DNA from 4 places in the Priestia sp. P5 genome. Region 2 is predicted to be linked to each of the others. Evidence: predicted binding sites of a transcription regulator. Region 2 holds the regulator's gene; each other region holds the start of a gene.
The links. Region 2 encodes Rex, which represses fermentation and respiration genes when NADH is low (regulators of the CRP and FNR family bind a similar motif). Its sites were predicted from a motif close to TTGTGAAATATTTCACAA; they were not measured.

Region 1 (4,476 bases), on a different contig from region 2:
TGTTCGATATGCTGCTCGATGATTTCACTTTCTAGCGGAACGGGAAGAGCGGGATCTTCGTTCAGTGAAAGCAGGTTCTGCTCAGCAGGTGTTTCACGTTCTTCGTATAAAATGGTGCCTTTTAAATGAGAAAGGATCGTACCGCGCACGGTTGTGTAGGCATAAGCGGAAAAAGAGCCTTTGTTTTCGTCAAATTTTTGATACGCTCTCCATAAACCAATCAACGCAATTTGATAATATTCGTCGTAGTCTTTGTAAATGTGAAACTTTTTAATCATCGATACAATTAATGGATGAAAAGATGAAGCAATTTGATCAAACGAGCTTTTTTGCATGTAGCATTCCTTTTTCAAAAACGCGTTTTTGCTGTATTCCGCCGGTATCTCTACTGTACAAGGGGAAGATCACATGCGCGAATGAATGTACATTATGTTTTCTTTTTAAGAAACGTGACGTAATTTCCCCGGAAACTTCATGTTTCGCTAGGAAATATGCGAAGTATACGTGTATTTGTAGAGATTTTACGTACGAAAGGTCCCCCATTCCAATTTCTACTAATCTATAATTATTTCTATATCTATTATCGATGTAGCAACTCTACCATCACGGAAGAGCGGTGATGGTAGAGTTGCTAGACCTATCCGGATGAGTCCCTCCCTTGCGGGCTGGCCTCATCCGGATAGGTGGACCTTTGAGGGCAGATTCAGTGAAGTATTTTTGTGTTCGTCCATTTGTTTATTTTGTTGAATGTAAGTTTGGTGGATAGGATATATTTGGTTTTTTAAAACGGGTAAAGGGGAGATTGAATGAAGGCAATGATTGGGGTAAATGTGGCGGCGGCTGTTTTGTGCGGGGCGGTGATGTATGCGGGGACGCAGCACTGGCAGGAGCAAACGGAAGCGCAGGCAAGTGAAGTAAAAACTGCTGTGGTACATAAAGAAAAACAGTTTTCCGATGTATCTGCTTATACAAAAAATCTTCCAGACTTTATCACAAAGCAAATCCAGTCATCTATCGCAAATAAAAAACCTCTGACTCTTGTAATTGCCACATCCGCAAAGGAAGCAGGGTGGCCTCAGCAGGTAAAAAAAGAGCTAGCAGCTACATATGGACGTGATGTATTTACGGTTAAAACACTTTCATATGGTAACGGGACAACGGATGAGCTTTTATCCTCACATATTGCTGATCAAATTGATCAACTTCAGCCAAACATTATTCTGTTTGAAGCCCCTCTTAAAAATGATTATCAGCACCTTACGCTAGATGAGACGCTTGAAAATACAGACAAGCTGATTCATCAGCTTAAAGACTTGAAAAAAACCCTTATGATTCAGCCTTCACAGCCGTACATTTCACAAACGGAGTCCTATGAAGAAGGGGTAGAAGCAATCAGGGGAGTATCTGAAGCAAACTGGGTATATTATATGAATCACTCGCTCATTTGGCCCTTTCATTTAGGAGAGTATATAAATAAAGACAGCGGTAATTTAACAAAAAAAGGAAATGAGGTGTGGGGAGAGTACGTTGTGAATTGGTTTACAGGAGAATAAAAAGACAAGCCCTCTTTCAAAAGAAAGAGGGCTTGTCTTTTTATAGTTTTATTAGATTATGACTTTTCCTTGTTTTATAGTAATAGCTTTTTGTGTCTCTGCACTTATAAAGCTTAAAGCCAAAAATCTCTAAAGGTGTCCAAAGTTTTTTAATGTTTACGAGTGGCATGATGATTCTCCGTTCTGTTCTTTATAAAGGTTTCATTATTTCATTATAAAGAATTCAAGGGAGATAGTAAATACTATAAAGAACAGTTTATCTAAAAAATTCTTTATAAAGAATTTTTTGGGATTATTATTTTTGGTATATAAACATTTAGGATTGCTCGGTCTGTGATACAGGCAATAATCAGTTTACATGCTGATAAAAGATAAATGATAAGATACTAACCCAAGTAATTAAAACGAGACTATGAAACCATTAATCATTTTTAATGGGAGTGATTTTTATCATAGCTCAGGTTATTTATTCTTGCTACATTAATGTTGTGAAAAATATCACAAAATAAAATGCAAAGGATGATACAAATAACATCATTAGATCATTTATTTTTTTTGCTTGCTGTTAAAGTAATGGAATCGCATACATACCATAACTGTGTTAGATAACCTAACACATAAGTTGAACGATTCAGAAAATTCATATATCTTAAATGTATCTTTAAAGATGCATAGAAAATATATCTTTGAAACAAGCAGGTATAGACGCCAGGGGAGGAATGGAAGATGCAAAAAAAGAAACTCGTATTGATTGGAAATGGAATGGCTGGAGTTCGAGCGATTGAAGAAGTATTGAAGGTTTCAAGCGAAACGTTTGAAATTACGATTTTCGGAAGCGAGCCGCATCCGAACTATAATCGTATTTTACTATCAAAAGTGCTGCAAGGAGATACGAATGTTGAAGACATTACGTTAAACGATTGGAACTGGTATCAAGAAAACAATATTACATTATATACGGGCGAAACGGTTACTAGTATCGATTCAGTAAAAAAAGAAGTAGCGACAAACAGCGGCAGAGTAGAATCGTATGATGAGTTAATTTTAGCAACGGGCTCTCTTCCTTTTATTCTTCCGATTCCAGGGTCTGATAAAAAAGGAGTTACGGCTTTTCGAGATATAAAAGACACGGATGAAATGCTGCAGGCATCTCAGCAGTATAAAAAAGCAGCGGTTATTGGAGGCGGACTGCTTGGATTAGAAGCGGCGCGCGGACTTTTAAATTTAGGAATGGACGTATCTGTGATTCATCTAGCTCCGTATTTAATGGAACGCCAGCTTGATCCAACTGCCGGCAAACTGCTTCAAAACGAATTAGAAAAACAAGGTATGAAGTTTTTGCTTGAAAAACAAACGGGGGAAATCGTCGGCGATGAGCGAGTTGAAGGGCTATCCTTTAAAGACGGGACGTTTTTAGAAGCTGATTTAGTCGTGATGGCCGTTGGAATTAAACCAAATGTTCAGCTTGCAAAAGCAGCGGGACTTAACGTAAACCGAGGAATTGTCGTGAATGACTATATGCAAACGGATATCCCAAACATCTACGCCGTTGGAGAATGTGCAGAGCATAGAGGAATGGTATACGGACTGGTAGCACCTTTGTATGAGCAAGGAAAAGCATTAGCAAAAGCGATTTGCGGGGCAGAAAAAGTGCCTTATGAAGGATCGGTTTTATCCACGCAGCTAAAAGTATCAGGTGTTGAAGTGTTTTCGGCAGGAGACTTCACAGAAGATGAAGAGAAAAAAGCGATCAAAGTGTTCGATGAACAAGACGGCATTTATAAAAAGCTTGTTTTGCGAGGGAATCAAATCGTAGGAGCCGTTCTTTTTGGAGACAGCAGCGACGGAAATCGACTGTTTTCAATGATTCAAAAGCAAGAAGATGTATCCGATGTCGCGAAAGTGTCGATTTTACAGCCGTCTGGCGGTAACGCCGGTGAAAGCTTAGTCGCAAGTATGAGTGCAGATGATATTATTTGCGGCTGTAACGGCGTAACAAAAGGTACGATTGTGGAAGCTATCCAAAAACAAGGATGCTCATCGGTTGATGAAATCAAAGCTTGTACAAGTGCCTCTCGCTCTTGCGGAGGGTGTAAACCGCTTGTAGCGGAAGTGCTTCAGCATACTCTTGGCGCTGATTTTGACGCGGCGGCTCAAAAAGAAGCGATTTGCGGCTGTACGACTCTGTCACGAGATGAAGTTGTCGAAGAAATCAAAGCAAAAGGACTTTCGCATACGCGTGAAGTTATGAATGTACTCGGATGGAATAATGAAGAAGGCTGTTCGAAATGCCGTCCGGCGCTAAACTATTATTTAGGTATGGTGAATCCAACCGGATACGTTGATGAACGCGAATCAAGATTTGTGAATGAACGGATGCACGCGAATATTCAAAAAGACGGCACGTATTCTGTTGTTCCTCGCATGTACGGAGGCGTCACTAATGCAGAAGATTTACGAAAAATTGCAGATGTTGTTGATAAATATGAGATTCCGCTCGTAAAAGTGACGGGTGGGCAGCGTCTTGATTTGTTTGGTGTTAAAAAAGAAGATTTGCCTAGCGTATGGGAAGAGTTAGATATGCCTTCTGGCTACGCGTACGGTAAGTCGCTGCGGACGGTGAAAACATGCGTCGGCGAACAGTTTTGCCGATTTGGCACGCAGGATTCAATGGGCGTTGGCATTGCGCTTGAGAAAAAATTTGAAGGATTATGGACGCCTCATAAAGTAAAAATGGCTGTATCTGCTTGTCCGAGAAGCTGTGCTGAGTCAGGTATTAAAGATATCGGCTTTATTGGAATCGACGGCGGCTGGGAAATTTACGTGGGCGGAAATGGAGGTACGCATCTTCGCGGCGGAGATTTGTTGTATAAAGTAAAAACAGACGAAGAATTGATGGACATTACAGGAGCGTATTTACAGT
Region 2 (4,476 bases):
GTTTGGATGGGTAGTCATCCCAAAGCTCATTTAAAACGGTTTTATTAGACGTTAAATTAGCTTGCTCTTGGTCGTAATAACCAACCATTACGTTTGAGCCAAAAGAAATGGTTCCAGTCTTGAAACTTAGTTTATCCACAATACCTTTTAATAACGTAGATTTCCCAACTCCATTAGGGCCAACCAACGCAAGGCTTTCACCTTTTTTAATCCGAAGGTTTGCGTCTTGGACGACGTATTTGTGTTCATCATATCCGATGGACACGTTTTCGAGGTTTAAGACTTCATTTCCGCTTTGACGCTCAATTTCAAACGAAAAACTAGCTGATTTTTCGCCTTCGTTAGGTCGATTTATTAACTCCATTCGATCGAGCTGCTTACGTCTGCTTTGCGCACGTTTTGTAGTCGATGCGCGGGCGATGTTTCGCTGAATAAAATCATTTAGTTTTGCGACTTCATCTTGCTGCTTTTCGTACTGACGCAACTCTTTTTCATATCGCTCTGCTTTTTGTACAAGGTATTTAGAGTAGTTGCCCGTGTACTTGACCGTTGTTTTTTGTGTGACTTCATACACTTGATTTACGACCTTATCAAGGAAGTAACGATCGTGTGAAACAATTAAAATAGCTCCTTCATACCCTTGCAGAAACTGTTCCAGCCATGCTAAAGTTTCAATATCTAAGTGGTTGGTAGGCTCATCCAGAATAAGCAAGTCTGGCTTTGTTAAAAGCAGTTTTGCAAGAGCCAAGCGCGTTTTTTGTCCACCGCTCAAGGAGGAAATAGGGGTGCTATAGTCAAAGTTTGAAAAACGGAAACCGTGAAGAATAGATCGTGTATCCGCTTCATATTGATAGCCGCCTAAATCTTTGAACGTTACTTGAAGCTGATCGTACTCTTTGGTTAGTTTTTCGTATTGAACTGAATCATTAAAAATGTCTGGATCGCCCATCTTTGTTTCAAGCGTACGTAATTCTTTTTCCATCTTCTTTAACGGAGCAAAGACCGTCATCATTTCTTCCCATATGGAGAGTGTTGACTCAAGAACTGTATCTTGTCCCATATAATCAATGGAAACACCTTTAGGTTTAATAATTTCTCCGCTGTCATAAGAAAGCTGCTCAGCAATAATTTTTAATAAAGTTGATTTACCAGCACCGTTTCGTCCCACTAGGGCAATGCGGTCTTTTGATTGTACTTCTAACTTTATATTCGATAAAATGGGTTCTGCCCCATAGTATTTTGTAATACCGTTCAATTGTAGAATAATCATTTTTTCACCTCTAGTAGTATATCCATAGTGTATTTTAACATATTTTCAACTACAAGTTCTTCCTACAAGCGTTTGTAATTTGCAGAGGGACAAGAACAAATGATGAAGCGAATGTTTTGATTCATGAAATAAAATGATTTTACCTGCACATTTTATACAGGATACTATGTTAAAATAAGAGATAAGTGCATCTCTGAACTTATATATGATGGATGTAGAAAATCCGTCATGACTAACAAACGGATCCTTTGAAGGGCTAATTGCTTCGTTCTAGCTACCGACTTTAAGTAGTGCTGGATAGACAAAAGGCGTCGGGGTGTGAAGCGGAGTATATATAAAACAAGAGAAAAGAGAGAGAATTGGAAGCGCTACCTCAAAGCGGTTGAGGCTTTGTGAAAGGTAATGCAATATGACTTGAAAATGTTAGTAATGACATACATGAACTGAGGGGGTACAACGTGAACACTGAACAATTAAAAATACCACAAGCAACGGCTAAACGATTGCCGCTTTATTATCGTTTTTTAAAAAACTTGCATGCTTCTGGTAAACAGCGTGTTTCGTCAGCGGAGTTAAGTGAGGCAGTGAAAGTTGATTCTGCTACTATTCGCCGGGATTTTTCTTACTTTGGAGCATTAGGGAAAAAGGGATACGGCTACAATGTGAATTATTTACTTACATTTTTCCGTAAAACGTTAGACCAAGATGAAGTAACGAAAGTAGCACTTATTGGCGTAGGGAATCTGGGAACGGCCTTTTTAAATTATAATTTTATTAAAAATAATAACACCAAAATTGAGTGCGCTTTTGATGTGATAGAAGATAAAGTCGGTACAAAAGTAGGCGACGTGCCGGTTTATCACCTTGACCAATTGGAAGATTATATGAGTGATGATATCTCAGTGGCGATTTTAACAGTTCCTGCCACTGTGGCTCAGCAAATTACCGATCGTTTAGTGAATTGCGGAATTAAAGGGATTTTAAACTTCACTCCTGCACGCTTAAACGTACCGGATGAGATTCGACTGCATCATATTGATCTGGCTGTAGAATTACAGTCGCTTGTCTACTTTTTGAAAAATTATCCTGTTGAATAAGATGGACTGTGTTACGATTTCCTTAAGTCTAAATTAATAAGGAGAGTGGGAATATGGGGATTGGAGCAGGCAGTTGGATTATTATTGCGATTGTAGCACTGCTTATTTTTGGGCCGAAACGGTTACCGGAGCTAGGAAGATCAGTCGGGCAAACGCTTAGAGAGTTTAAGCATGCCGCTAGCGGTGCATCAGATGATCGTGAAAAAGATAAACAGCGTCAAGTAGATGACAAAGAGTAAAAGGGTGATCATAGTATGACCGAACAAGAAATGTCAATATATGATCATATAGGAGAGCTGCGAAAACGCATTTTAATTGTTTTATTTTTCTTTGTCATTGCCACAGTTGCTGGCTTTTTTATAGCGGATAAGGTTATTGTCTATTTACAGCATGCTGATGAGGCAAAAAATTTAACGATGAATGCATTTAGGCTAACAGATCCAGTTAAGATTTATATGCAGTTTGCTGTTATTATTGGCTGTGTACTTGCAGCTCCTGTTGCACTGTATCAACTTTGGGCATTTATTAGTCCTGGTTTATATGAAAAAGAGCGTAAGGTAACGCTTGGATATATTCCTGTTTCCATTTTTCTCTTTATCGGCGGTGTCTCTTTTTCTTATTTTGTGTTGTTTCCATTTGTCGTCGATTTTATGACGCGCGTTTCTGATGAGCTGAATGTAAACCAAGTGATTGGCATTAATGAATACTTTTCTTTTTTAATGCAGCTCACACTGCCTTTTGGGCTGTTGTTTCAGCTTCCTGTTGTCGTCATGTTTTTGACGCGATTAGGAATTATCACGCCTATGTTTTTATCTCAAATTCGAAAGTATGCCTATTTCGTACTGCTAGTTATTGCCGCACTTATTACACCACCGGAATTGCTCTCGCACATGATGGTGACAGTGCCGCTCTTAATTTTGTATGAAATCAGCATCATTATTTCCCGCATTTCGTATCGCAAAGTGTTAAAGGCAAGGGCAGAGCAAGAAAGAGAAGATGTTAGTATGTAAAAAAAACCACTGAAACAGTGGTTTTTTTATTTAGATGAATCATCTTGATTTTTATATTGCTGCTGCAACTTTTTAATTTTATAGTGCAAGATAAAAATGCGAACCGCAAATCTGAAATCGAACGCGGCTACGAGTGCAAATAAGATTGTGGGGAAATTCCACACGGTTTCCTGAGCATTTTGAATAGCCAGGTAGGTGAATAAAACCCCCATAATAATATAAATAAACCCTCGTGTTAAAGGGATATTCTTCATAAAAACATGCCTCCAAAAATAAACTGCATTTGTTCTGCTTGCTTTTGCATTTCTATAATTTTATCTGCAAAAATAGTTTGAGATAAAATAACGATTGTATTCATCAACACGTGAGCAATAATGGGTACAATAATTAGTTTTGTTCTTGCATAAAGGAATGCAAAAACAAATCCCATGGCTGTATACACGAGCAAATGTTTAAAATCCCAGTGTACGGCAGCGAAAATAAGGGAACTAATAAATGCAGAGACAAAGAAATTATATCGTTTGTGAAGAGAGCCGAAAATAATCTTTCGAAAAATAATCTCTTCTAGAATTGGTCCAATAACAGACGTAACGACAATGAGGAACGGCGTTGCTTTAACAAGATTAACAATATTTTGTGTGTTTTCAGATACTTGGGTAATGCCAAGAGCGTGCTCAATCATACCTGCTACAGCTTGACCAGCCATAGCCAGGAACACTCCAAGGACTGACCAGACCACAGTTACCGTTGTTCCCGCATGTTCTATACGCATGGACATGTCACGGCGCAGCAGCAGTAAGACAATAAGTAAACCAAGGATAAAGCTAATGATGGTCCAATAAGTCAAAAGCATGACATTCGCTGTTCGAACTGGATATTGATCAAACATTCCTGTTAATTTTAACAGCGGTATACCAATAACTCCTGAAAACTGCATAAGGATGTAGGTGAGGATAACATACCAATAACGTTTTTCCAATCTTCTATACTCCTTTAAAAGGTTTTTATGTATATATGTCGAAGAAGTACTGTAAAGTCAGTAATTTCTTCTTGCTCGTATTGTAACATACATATTATTGAACAGAGAAAAGAATGCTTT
Region 3 (4,476 bases), on a different contig from region 2:
CCAGCTTTACTCTTTGCAGCACTCTTGTTTTTAGTTCCTGAAACGCCTCGCTACTTAGCTATACAGAATCAAGATCAAAAAGCTTTAGCCATACTAACTAAAATTAATGGACCTTCAGAAGCGAAATCAATTTTAGAAGATATTAAACAAACAATTTCTACCAATGTTTCGTCTGAAAAATTATTGGCATATGGAAAATTAGTTATCGTTGTAGGTATACTGCTTTCTGTATTCCAACAGTTTGTAGGAATCAATGTAGCTCTATATTATGCTCCGCGTATTTTTGAAAGCATGGGAGCAGCTAAAGGTTCTTCTATGCTGCAAACCATTATTATGGGATTAGTAAACGTTATTTTTACAGTAATTGCAATTTTGACGGTTGATCGTTTGGGAAGAAAACCTTTATTAATAACAGGGTCTATCGGAATGGCCATTGGAATGTTCGGTGTAGCAAGCATGGCTTTTTCAAACATCATTGGTATAGGGACGCTTGTATTTATCATTATTTATACAGCTTCCTTCATGATGTCATGGGGACCAATTTGTTGGGTGCTCATTTCAGAGATTTTTCCTAATAAAATTAGAGGTCGTGCTGTGGCTATTGCCGTAGCTGCTCAGTGGGCGGCTAACTATTTTATTTCCTCTACATATCCCGTGATGATGGAATATAGCGGAGGATTAACATATGGTTTTTACGGTTTAATGAGTGTACTTTCTGCTTTATTTGTCTGGAAATTTGTTCCTGAAACAAAAGGTAGAACTCTTGAACAAATGGAAAATATGTGGAGAAAAAAACAAGGGGCTTCAAAGAGTAAGAAAGCCATATAACTATTGAGCTTTTACTTAGAGAAAAGATGAATATAAAACTTTCAGAAACACCTAAAATATCTTTAGGTGTTTTTAATATGTAATCTTTATGAAGAAAGTAGATAGCTTTTTTAAAAGATATTGCTATAGTGATAAGTCTCTTTGAAAATAGAAATATAGTTTTCTTTATGAGGAGTGTTTCATCTTAAATATAAATAACGGTGCAATGAATTTACAAAAAATCTGGGGGCATCCGCTATATACTGAATATTCTAAATAATTAAAGTATGATCATGCTTCATGGGTTCCCGCGTACCAAAATCAGAAAATGATTGATTGGATGTTTCAGCAGGTCAAATAGGCAAATCAGTAAATGTTAAAACTCAATACTTCATCTAGTACTTATAAAAAACTCTTTCAGTTAATAAAAACGGGAAGAGTTTTTTTCTTTTATTAGGCTAGTCACAAGGCAATGCTGACCTTCCTCTTACACACCACATTTACCCAAATATGTGACGAAATTATGGTAAAGGTATTCAAAATAGATAAAAACCGCTTCAAGTGTGATAAATATCACACCTTTTAATGATACAACATGATAATTTTTTAGGAGTAAGCAATATGTCATGACAAATTTCAATATGTTAGGAGGTTATTAGCTCTTTGAACCGTTGAGATGCATCTCTAATATGAACGTTTATATATCATTATTATGTACAGAGATTTAGAGGAAGGGAGCCTGAACTTAGGTGAGAAAGCAAAAACCAACGCATATTAGCAAGTTAATCATTCTCTCCGTATTCATCACAATTTTTTTAGCAGGCTGTGATAGTCGTTATTTGATTTTAAATCCGCAGGGGGCGGTGGCTCAAAAAGAATACCAGTTAATTATTTTTTCCATAATTTTATGCACAATTGTTGTTATTCCTGTTTTAGGTCTGCTTGTGTATATCGTTTTACGCTACCGTGATAAGCCTGGAAACAAGGCTCCGTATCGGCCAGACTGGGACGATAGCAAGCGTCTTGAATTTATTTGGTGGGGGATCCCTATTATTATTATCGGTATTTTGGGTTTCGCTACGGCCAAGACGACGTATGACTTAGTAGATCCGCCGCAAAAAGATGTAAAGCCACTAACAATTGAAGTAACATCTCTTGATTGGAAATGGTTATTTCAATATCCGGATCAAGATATTGCGACAGTCAACTATGTAGAAATTCCAAAAGGTGTGCCTGTTCAATTCGTGCTAACGTCAGATGCACCGATGAATTCTTTCTGGGTACCCCAGCTGGGAGGACAATTATATACCATGCCGGGAATGGCAATGGGGCTTTGGTTACAAGCTGATCACAAGGGAGAATATTTTGGTTCAGGCGCTAATTTTACGGGTGAAGGGTTTGCTCATATGAACTTTAAAGTTAAATCTACATCGACAAAAGAATTTAATCAGTGGGTAAAGCAAGTGAAAGAAACATCACCTGCTTTAACAAAAGCTGATTATAACAATCTCGCAAAACAAGGTCTTTCCTTGGAAAAATCGTATTCTACCATTCCTAAAGGCTTATTCCAAGAAATTGTCATTAAAAACGGTGGTCAATATTATAGTCAGCATCACCATATGAAAAACAAAGACATGAAGACTATGAATGTGGCTTCTGAAGAACAAGTACATGCACAGCATGAGCACCAGGAAGGAGGAAACTAAGTTGTTAGACAAATTAAAAGATTTTTCATCTCATTTTTTTGTGACTGGAGAACCGATGATTTATGGAGCAGATGTCGCCATTTTGTTAACACTAGCCGGTATTATTTTTGTTCTTACGTATCTTAAAAAATGGAAGTGGCTATGGCGTGAGTGGCTCACAACGGTGGATCATAAAAAAATTGGTATTATGTATATGCTTTCTTCATTGTTAATGCTGTTTCGAGGCGGAGTAGATGCATTATTAATGCGTATGCAACTAGCATTCCCTCAGTGGCATTTTCTAGATTCTAATCATTACAACGAAATTTTTACTACGCACGGAACCATTATGATTCTATTTATGGCAATGCCGCTTATGTTTGCGTTCTTTAACATTGTTGTACCGCTTCAAATTGGAGCAAGAGATGTCGCCTATCCTTTTTTAAACGCGGTAAGCTTTTGGCTATTTTTCTTTGGCGCCATGCTTTTTAATTTGTCGTTTGTAATCGGCGGCTCGCCAGATGCAGGATGGTTGAGTTATCCGCCGCTTTCTGGCATGCAGTTCAGTCCTGGACCAGGTCAAGATTTTTATATTTGGGGTATTCAAATATCAGGTATTGGCAGCTTGGCTTCTGGAATTAATTTTATTATGACTATTTTAAAAATGCGTGCGCCGGGCATGAAACTTATGCATATGCCGTTATTCACGTGGTCTGTTCTAGCAAGCTGTATTATTATCATTTTCGCGTTTCCTGTATTAACCGTAACGCTTGCTTTATTGTTTATTGACCGCTTCTTTGACGGACATTTATTTACTATGACCGGCGGAGGAAATCCGATGATGTACATTAACTTAATTTGGATGTGGGGACATCCTGAAGTGTATATCGTTGTACTTCCTGCATTCGGCATTTTTTCTGAAATCGTTGCAACGTTTTCTCAAAAGAAGATATTTGGCTATAAGTCTATGGTTTTTTCAATGATGATTATTAGCGTTCTATCGTATTTCACATGGGTGCATCATTTCTTTACGATGGGTGCAGGCGCTAATGTGAATGTGTTTTTTGCTATTACGACGATGGCTATCGGAATTCCAACGGGTGTTAAAGTGTTCAACTGGTTATTTACGATGTTCCGCGGCCGTATTCAAATAACGCAGCCAATGCTATGGACAATTGCTTTTATCCCGTGCTTTGTTGTGGGAGGAGCAACCGGTGTTATGCTTTCAGCAGCTCCCGCAGACTATCAGTATCATAATAGCTACTTTTTAGTTGCACACTTTCACCAAGTGTTAATCGGAGGCGTTGTATTCGGCTTTTTTGCAGGTTTGTACTATTGGTGGCCAAAAATGTTTGGCTTTAAGTTAAATGACCGTCTTGGCAAATGGGCGTTTTGGACGTGGAATATTGGTTTTTATGTATGCTTCATGCCTCAGTATGCATTAGGGTTTATGGGAATGACACGCCGTATTTATACGTACGACTTTGACATGGGCTGGGGACCGCTGAACGTTATCTCTACAGTCGGAGCTTTCTTTATGGGCATAGGGTTTATCTTTCAAGCATGGCAGATTCTTCATGGCATTAAGTACGGAGAACGAGATGTAACAGGGGATCCTTGGAATGGACGTACATTAGAATGGTCCATCCCTTCACCGCCGCCGCACTACAATTTTGCAGTGATTCCAACAGTAACGGGGCAAGATACATGGTGGACAATAAAAGAAGAAAGAAAAAAGAAAAAAGCGAAGGAAACACCTGCTTTTTCTCCGATTCATATGCCTAAGAATTCAGGTATTCCATTTATCATGTCGCTTTTCTGGTTCATTGCTGGCTTTGGCTTAACGTTCCACTGGGTGTGGATGGCGATATTCGGTTTGACAGGAGTCGGAGCTTGTTTACTAGCTCGTTCTTTTCAAAACAACTCGGACTATTATATTCCAGTGGATAAAATTCGACATACAGAAGATTCAGTAGGGAGGGTT
Region 4 (4,476 bases), on a different contig from region 2:
ATGAATGAGGTGAATGATAAATGAGCATAGGTCAAATTTTTCTCATTCTCGCGCCTATCTTTTTTGTCATTTTGCTTGGTTATTTAGCAGGGCACTTTAAAAAATTTGATAAGCAAACGTCTAAGGGGCTCAACACATTAGTAACGAAGTTTGCGCTTCCTGCACACCTATTTGTAGGTGTAACGACAACGCCAAGAAAAACACTCATAGACGAATGGCCGTTTTTAGTAGCGCTGATTTTAGGAATCGTCGGGTTTTACCTCATTATATTGCTCGTCGTGAAGTATGCAGGGAAGCATACGTTAACTTCTTCTTCTATGTTTGCCCTAAACTCAGCTCAGCCAACGTTTGCTTTTATGGGCATTCCAGTACTCGGAGGATTGTTTGGTGCAGGCGCCGTAGCGATTCCAATTGCTATAACAGGAATAGTGGTAAACGCGATTTTAGATCCGCTGGCAACGATTTTAGGAACCGTTGGACAACGGGGGCGAAAAGAAGGGGAAGAGAAAACAAGTTTATTCAAAGTAACAGTTCATTCTATTTTGCATGGTCTATCTGAGCCTTTGGCATGTGTACCGTTAATTGGAGTGATTTTAACGCTTTGCGGCTTTCAGTCACCTAAACTTTTACAGGATATGCTTGATCAAATCGGAAGTATCACATCGGGAGCAGCTTTGTTTGCGGTAGGAGTAACGATTGGAATTGGAAAAATTAACTTCAGTAAAGGCGCGCTTGGGATCGCTGTCTTAAAAGTAGCGGTTCAACCCATCGTTATGCTCGGAATTGCAGTATGGATAGGATTGTCTTCAGATGAAGTGACAAAAGCTATTTTACTGGTAGCTTTTCCTGGGTCTGCTGTAGCTGCGATGATTGCTTTGCGGTTTGAAAGTTTGGAAAACGAAACCGCATCTGCTTTTGTCATTAGTGCTATTTTGTCGTTGATTACGCTGCCGCTTCTTATTTCTTGGCTTATGTAAATAAAAAAACGAAAGAGGAGAATTCCTCTTTCGTTTTAAGACGGATTAATAAGCTAATGCAAATAATCCTTTAATATGAGATAAGTAACGAACGTTACTTGCTTCTTTCATAAGTGATGCTGGTAAACCTTTTAATTGCGTTTTGTTTCCGCCGATTGTACCAATTGCATCTTTGCGTCCAAGACTTCCTAGTGTACCAGAGAAGACAGGAACGAATGATTCCATTGCTCCGCCGCGAATAGCTACTGCTAAGTTCACGCCTACAACTTCACCCATTTGCCAAGCTAATTGAGCAGTAGGTGGGTAAGGGCGACCTTCTGGACCCATTACAACCGCTGAGTCACCAGCAAGGAATACATCTTTATGAGATGTAGATTGTAAGAATTCATTTACAAGTGCACGACCGCGGTTTACTTCGATACCTGAGTTAGCAACTACAGAGTTACCTTGAACTCCGCCAGTCCATACCATTGTTTTTGTTTCAATTTTGCTGCCGTCTTTAAGTTCAACAGTTGTAGCATCCATTTTTGTTACAGGTGTACCAGTAACAAATGTAACGCCACGTTTTGTTAAGCTTGATTGAGCGCGCTCTACTAATTCAGCAGGGAAGCCTGGAAGAACTGTAGGAGCTGCTTCTACACAGTATAGAGAAATTTCTTTTGGATCAACACCGTGTTTTAGACATAGGCTTGGCATTAAGTCAGCGTATTCACCAACAAGTTCGATACCTGTTAATCCGCCACCGCCAACTACGATTGTACCGTCAGCTTTATTTTTTGTTTTGCTGTATTCAGCGATACAAGCTTCTACGTGCGCACGTAAACGGTTTGCATCATTTACTGATTTAAGAACGAAGCTGTGCTCTTCTAAACCAGGGATACCGAAGTAAGCAGTTTCACTACCTAAAGCTGTAACAAGGTAGTCGTAGCTTAATTTTGTACCATCTTCAAGAGATACTTCACGTTGATCTGGTGAGATTTCTTTTACCGTTGCAATTTTTAAATCAACGTTGTAGTTTTTAAGTAATTTATCAAGTGGTAAAGCTACCGCTTGTTCAGAAACGCCGCCTACAGCTAGACGGTGTAATTCTGTAATGATTTGGTGAGTAGCAAAACGGTTCACTACTGTAATTTTTGCTTCATCCGCACTTAGGTGTTGGCGAGCTGTCATTGCAGTTAATAAACCACCGTAACCGCCGCCTAAAATTAAAATATGTTTTGACATAGTCGATCCTCCGTCCACACTTTTTAATGAAAATTATTTTTGTTTTTCGTTTGTAATGTCTAAATACGCTTGTGCAAAGCGGAATAGTTTTTGAGCTTGTGGATCTTTAAGCATGCGTAATAAACCGAATAAACCGATTGAATTAGAAGCATTTGCTTCTGCACGATCGTTTGCTTCGATTGCAGTAGCTGCAAGACCTTTTACTGTTCCTTCTACTGGCTCGATAAATTCTTTTACTCCACCAAGTAGATCTTCTTTTAATACGTCGTCAGTTAATAATGATTGCGCAACGTCGTAAGTTTTTGTAAGCACCGTTACCATTTCAGATAATTTTGGTAAATTATCTACAAGAACAGTAAGAGCTTCTTGTACTTCAGGCTTTAACAATTGATCTAACACATCCGCTTGACCTTTGTTAACTGCCGCTTCTGTTTGTACAGCAGCATTTTCCTCTGCAGCTGATTTTTGAATAGTTGATTGAGACATGAAAAGTCCTCCTTTGCTGGATACTGTTGCATATGTAGTTCCTAGTTATCTGCTAGACTTTCAAACTACATTGTGAAGTTGTGAAATCTTGCACATAATTCTATTTTAATTTTAATACGAGATAAAATCAACTCATTTCGTTGAAAAAATAAGTGAAGAACCTCGTAACCCTTTGTTTAATAAAAGTTTATAAAAAATAAAGCGAATAATTGCCTAGGTAAATAAAATTAAAATAGGGAACTAACATGATTCCTCTTCCTACGATAAAACAAATAACGTCATATTTCAACACATACGAACTTAATATTCTATAAGTATTAAAAAGATAGGGCGCATTTACTATTTAAAGAGTTTTCAAAAAATTACATTGACTTACTATGTTGTTCTACATATAATCAGAATATAACATCTTATGTAAGGAGATATAACATGGTTATAGTGGATGAACTTTATCATAATGTGGTCATTACATTGCCTCAATTAAAATTAATTGAATTTATAATGAAGTTAAAAGAAGCTAAAGCACAAGAAATAGAAGATATAAAAACGAAAATTAGTAAATACGAAGAGAAGAAACGTGCTGAAGAAGCTTGGTATCAATCACTATCACCGTTTCGTAAATTTTTTACCGGGCGTCCTTTAAGTCAGCATCAAGCGGTCGAGTATATGGTATACGTAAAGGAACGCTTTAAAAAAATTGATCACCTTAAAGCACAAATGCGAGAACTTCATGAAGTTCTTGAATTAATAAAAGCAGAAAATGAAGAAACAAGTGAAATTACGCTTTCGCCTGCTATTGTACAAGAAATAAAACGATTAAAAAGCAGTGGAGGCGTTGGGATATGAGTGTTAATGAACTAAGTTTAGGTATAAATACAACGTGGGTTGTATTAACAGCAGCGATGATTTTGTTAATGGAAGGCGGCTTTGCCTTGCTAGAGGCAGGTTTTGTCCGCTATAAGAATAGCGTGAATATTATTATGAAAGTATTCGCTGATATTACAATAGGAACGCTTTGTTTCTATTTAATTGGGTTTGGATTAATGTACGGCGATGATTTAGGTGGAATCGTCGGTAAAAGCGGTTTTGCGCTCTCAGGTAATTTATCGCACCTTGACATTCCAATTGGGCTTGAAACGTTTTGGCTGTTTCAATGTGCGTTTGTTATTGCGGTCATTTCTATCGTTTCTGGAGCGGTGGCAGAACGAATTAATTTCCGCGCATATCTTTTATATGCGATTTTAATGACTACATTTATTTATCCTATAGCCGGACACTGGATTTGGGGAGGCGGATGGATTAGTAAGCTAGGGATGCTTGATTTTGCCGGTTCGGCAGTGATCCATGCTCTTGGCGGTTTTTCAGCTTTAGCAGCTGCAATCATGATTGGACCGAGAAAAGGGAAGTTCACGAAAAATGGAATTAGTTCTGTTTCTCTTCCAAGCAATTTGCCGCTTGCATCAGTGGGTGCTTTTTTATTATGGTTTGGATGGTTCGGGTTTAATGCAGGAAGTACGCTAAGTGCCACTGACGTTAGAATTGGTCACATTGCTATTGTCACAATGTTATCAGCAGCAGCAGGCGGAGCAGCTACTTTATTTTATACTTTATTTCGCTACAACCGTTCAGATGCACCTTCTGTAATAAATGGATCGCTTGCCGGACTGGTTGGCATTACGGCGGGGTGCGCTTTTGTTAACACACCATCTGCTATTTTTATTGGAGCTGTATCTGGCTTATTAATGATGGCAGCTACAAACTGGCTCGAAGCACGTCAAATCGACGATCC

Region 1: a site for Rex is predicted at 2,040-2,057, ahead of nirB (nitrite reductase large subunit NirB). Genes of this name have one in related genera too.
Region 3: a site for Rex is predicted at 1,369-1,386, ahead of MMB69_RS15345 (ubiquinol oxidase subunit II). Genes of this name have one in related genera too.
Region 4: a site for Rex is predicted at 2,766-2,783, ahead of MMB69_RS11425 (DUF1641 domain-containing protein). Genes of this name have one in related genera too.

What each region holds. Positions count from the first base shown of each region.
Region 1 covers NZ_JAKWFJ010000002.1:562,026-566,501, forward strand. The annotation lists gene MMB69_RS19605 (sigma-70 family RNA polymerase sigma factor) at 1-335, opposite strand, end outside; gene MMB69_RS19610 (SGNH/GDSL hydrolase family protein) at 807-1,553, shown strand; gene nirB (nitrite reductase large subunit NirB) at 2,280-4,476, shown strand, end outside.
Region 2 covers NZ_JAKWFJ010000011.1:10,588-15,063, reverse strand. The annotation lists gene MMB69_RS26830 (ABC-F family ATP-binding cassette domain-containing protein) at 1-1,270, opposite strand, end outside; gene MMB69_RS26825 (redox-sensing transcriptional repressor Rex) at 1,729-2,367, shown strand; gene tatA (twin-arginine translocase TatA/TatE family subunit) at 2,421-2,606, shown strand; gene tatC (twin-arginine translocase subunit TatC) at 2,622-3,377, shown strand; gene MMB69_RS26810 (YdiK family protein) at 3,404-3,631, opposite strand; gene MMB69_RS26805 (CPBP family intramembrane glutamic endopeptidase) at 3,628-4,356, opposite strand.
Region 3 covers NZ_JAKWFJ010000001.1:2,883,401-2,887,876, reverse strand. The annotation lists gene xylE (D-xylose transporter XylE) at 1-828, shown strand, start outside; gene MMB69_RS15345 (ubiquinol oxidase subunit II) at 1,557-2,513, shown strand; gene qoxB (cytochrome aa3 quinol oxidase subunit I) at 2,515-4,476, shown strand, end outside.
Region 4 covers NZ_JAKWFJ010000001.1:2,112,697-2,117,172, forward strand. The annotation lists gene MMB69_RS11410 (NAD-dependent malic enzyme) at 1-8, shown strand, start outside; gene MMB69_RS11415 (AEC family transporter) at 21-977, shown strand; gene MMB69_RS11420 (NAD(P)/FAD-dependent oxidoreductase) at 1,023-2,201, opposite strand; gene MMB69_RS11425 (DUF1641 domain-containing protein) at 2,235-2,687, opposite strand; gene MMB69_RS11430 (hypothetical protein) at 3,117-3,533, shown strand; gene MMB69_RS11435 (ammonium transporter) at 3,530-4,476, shown strand, end outside.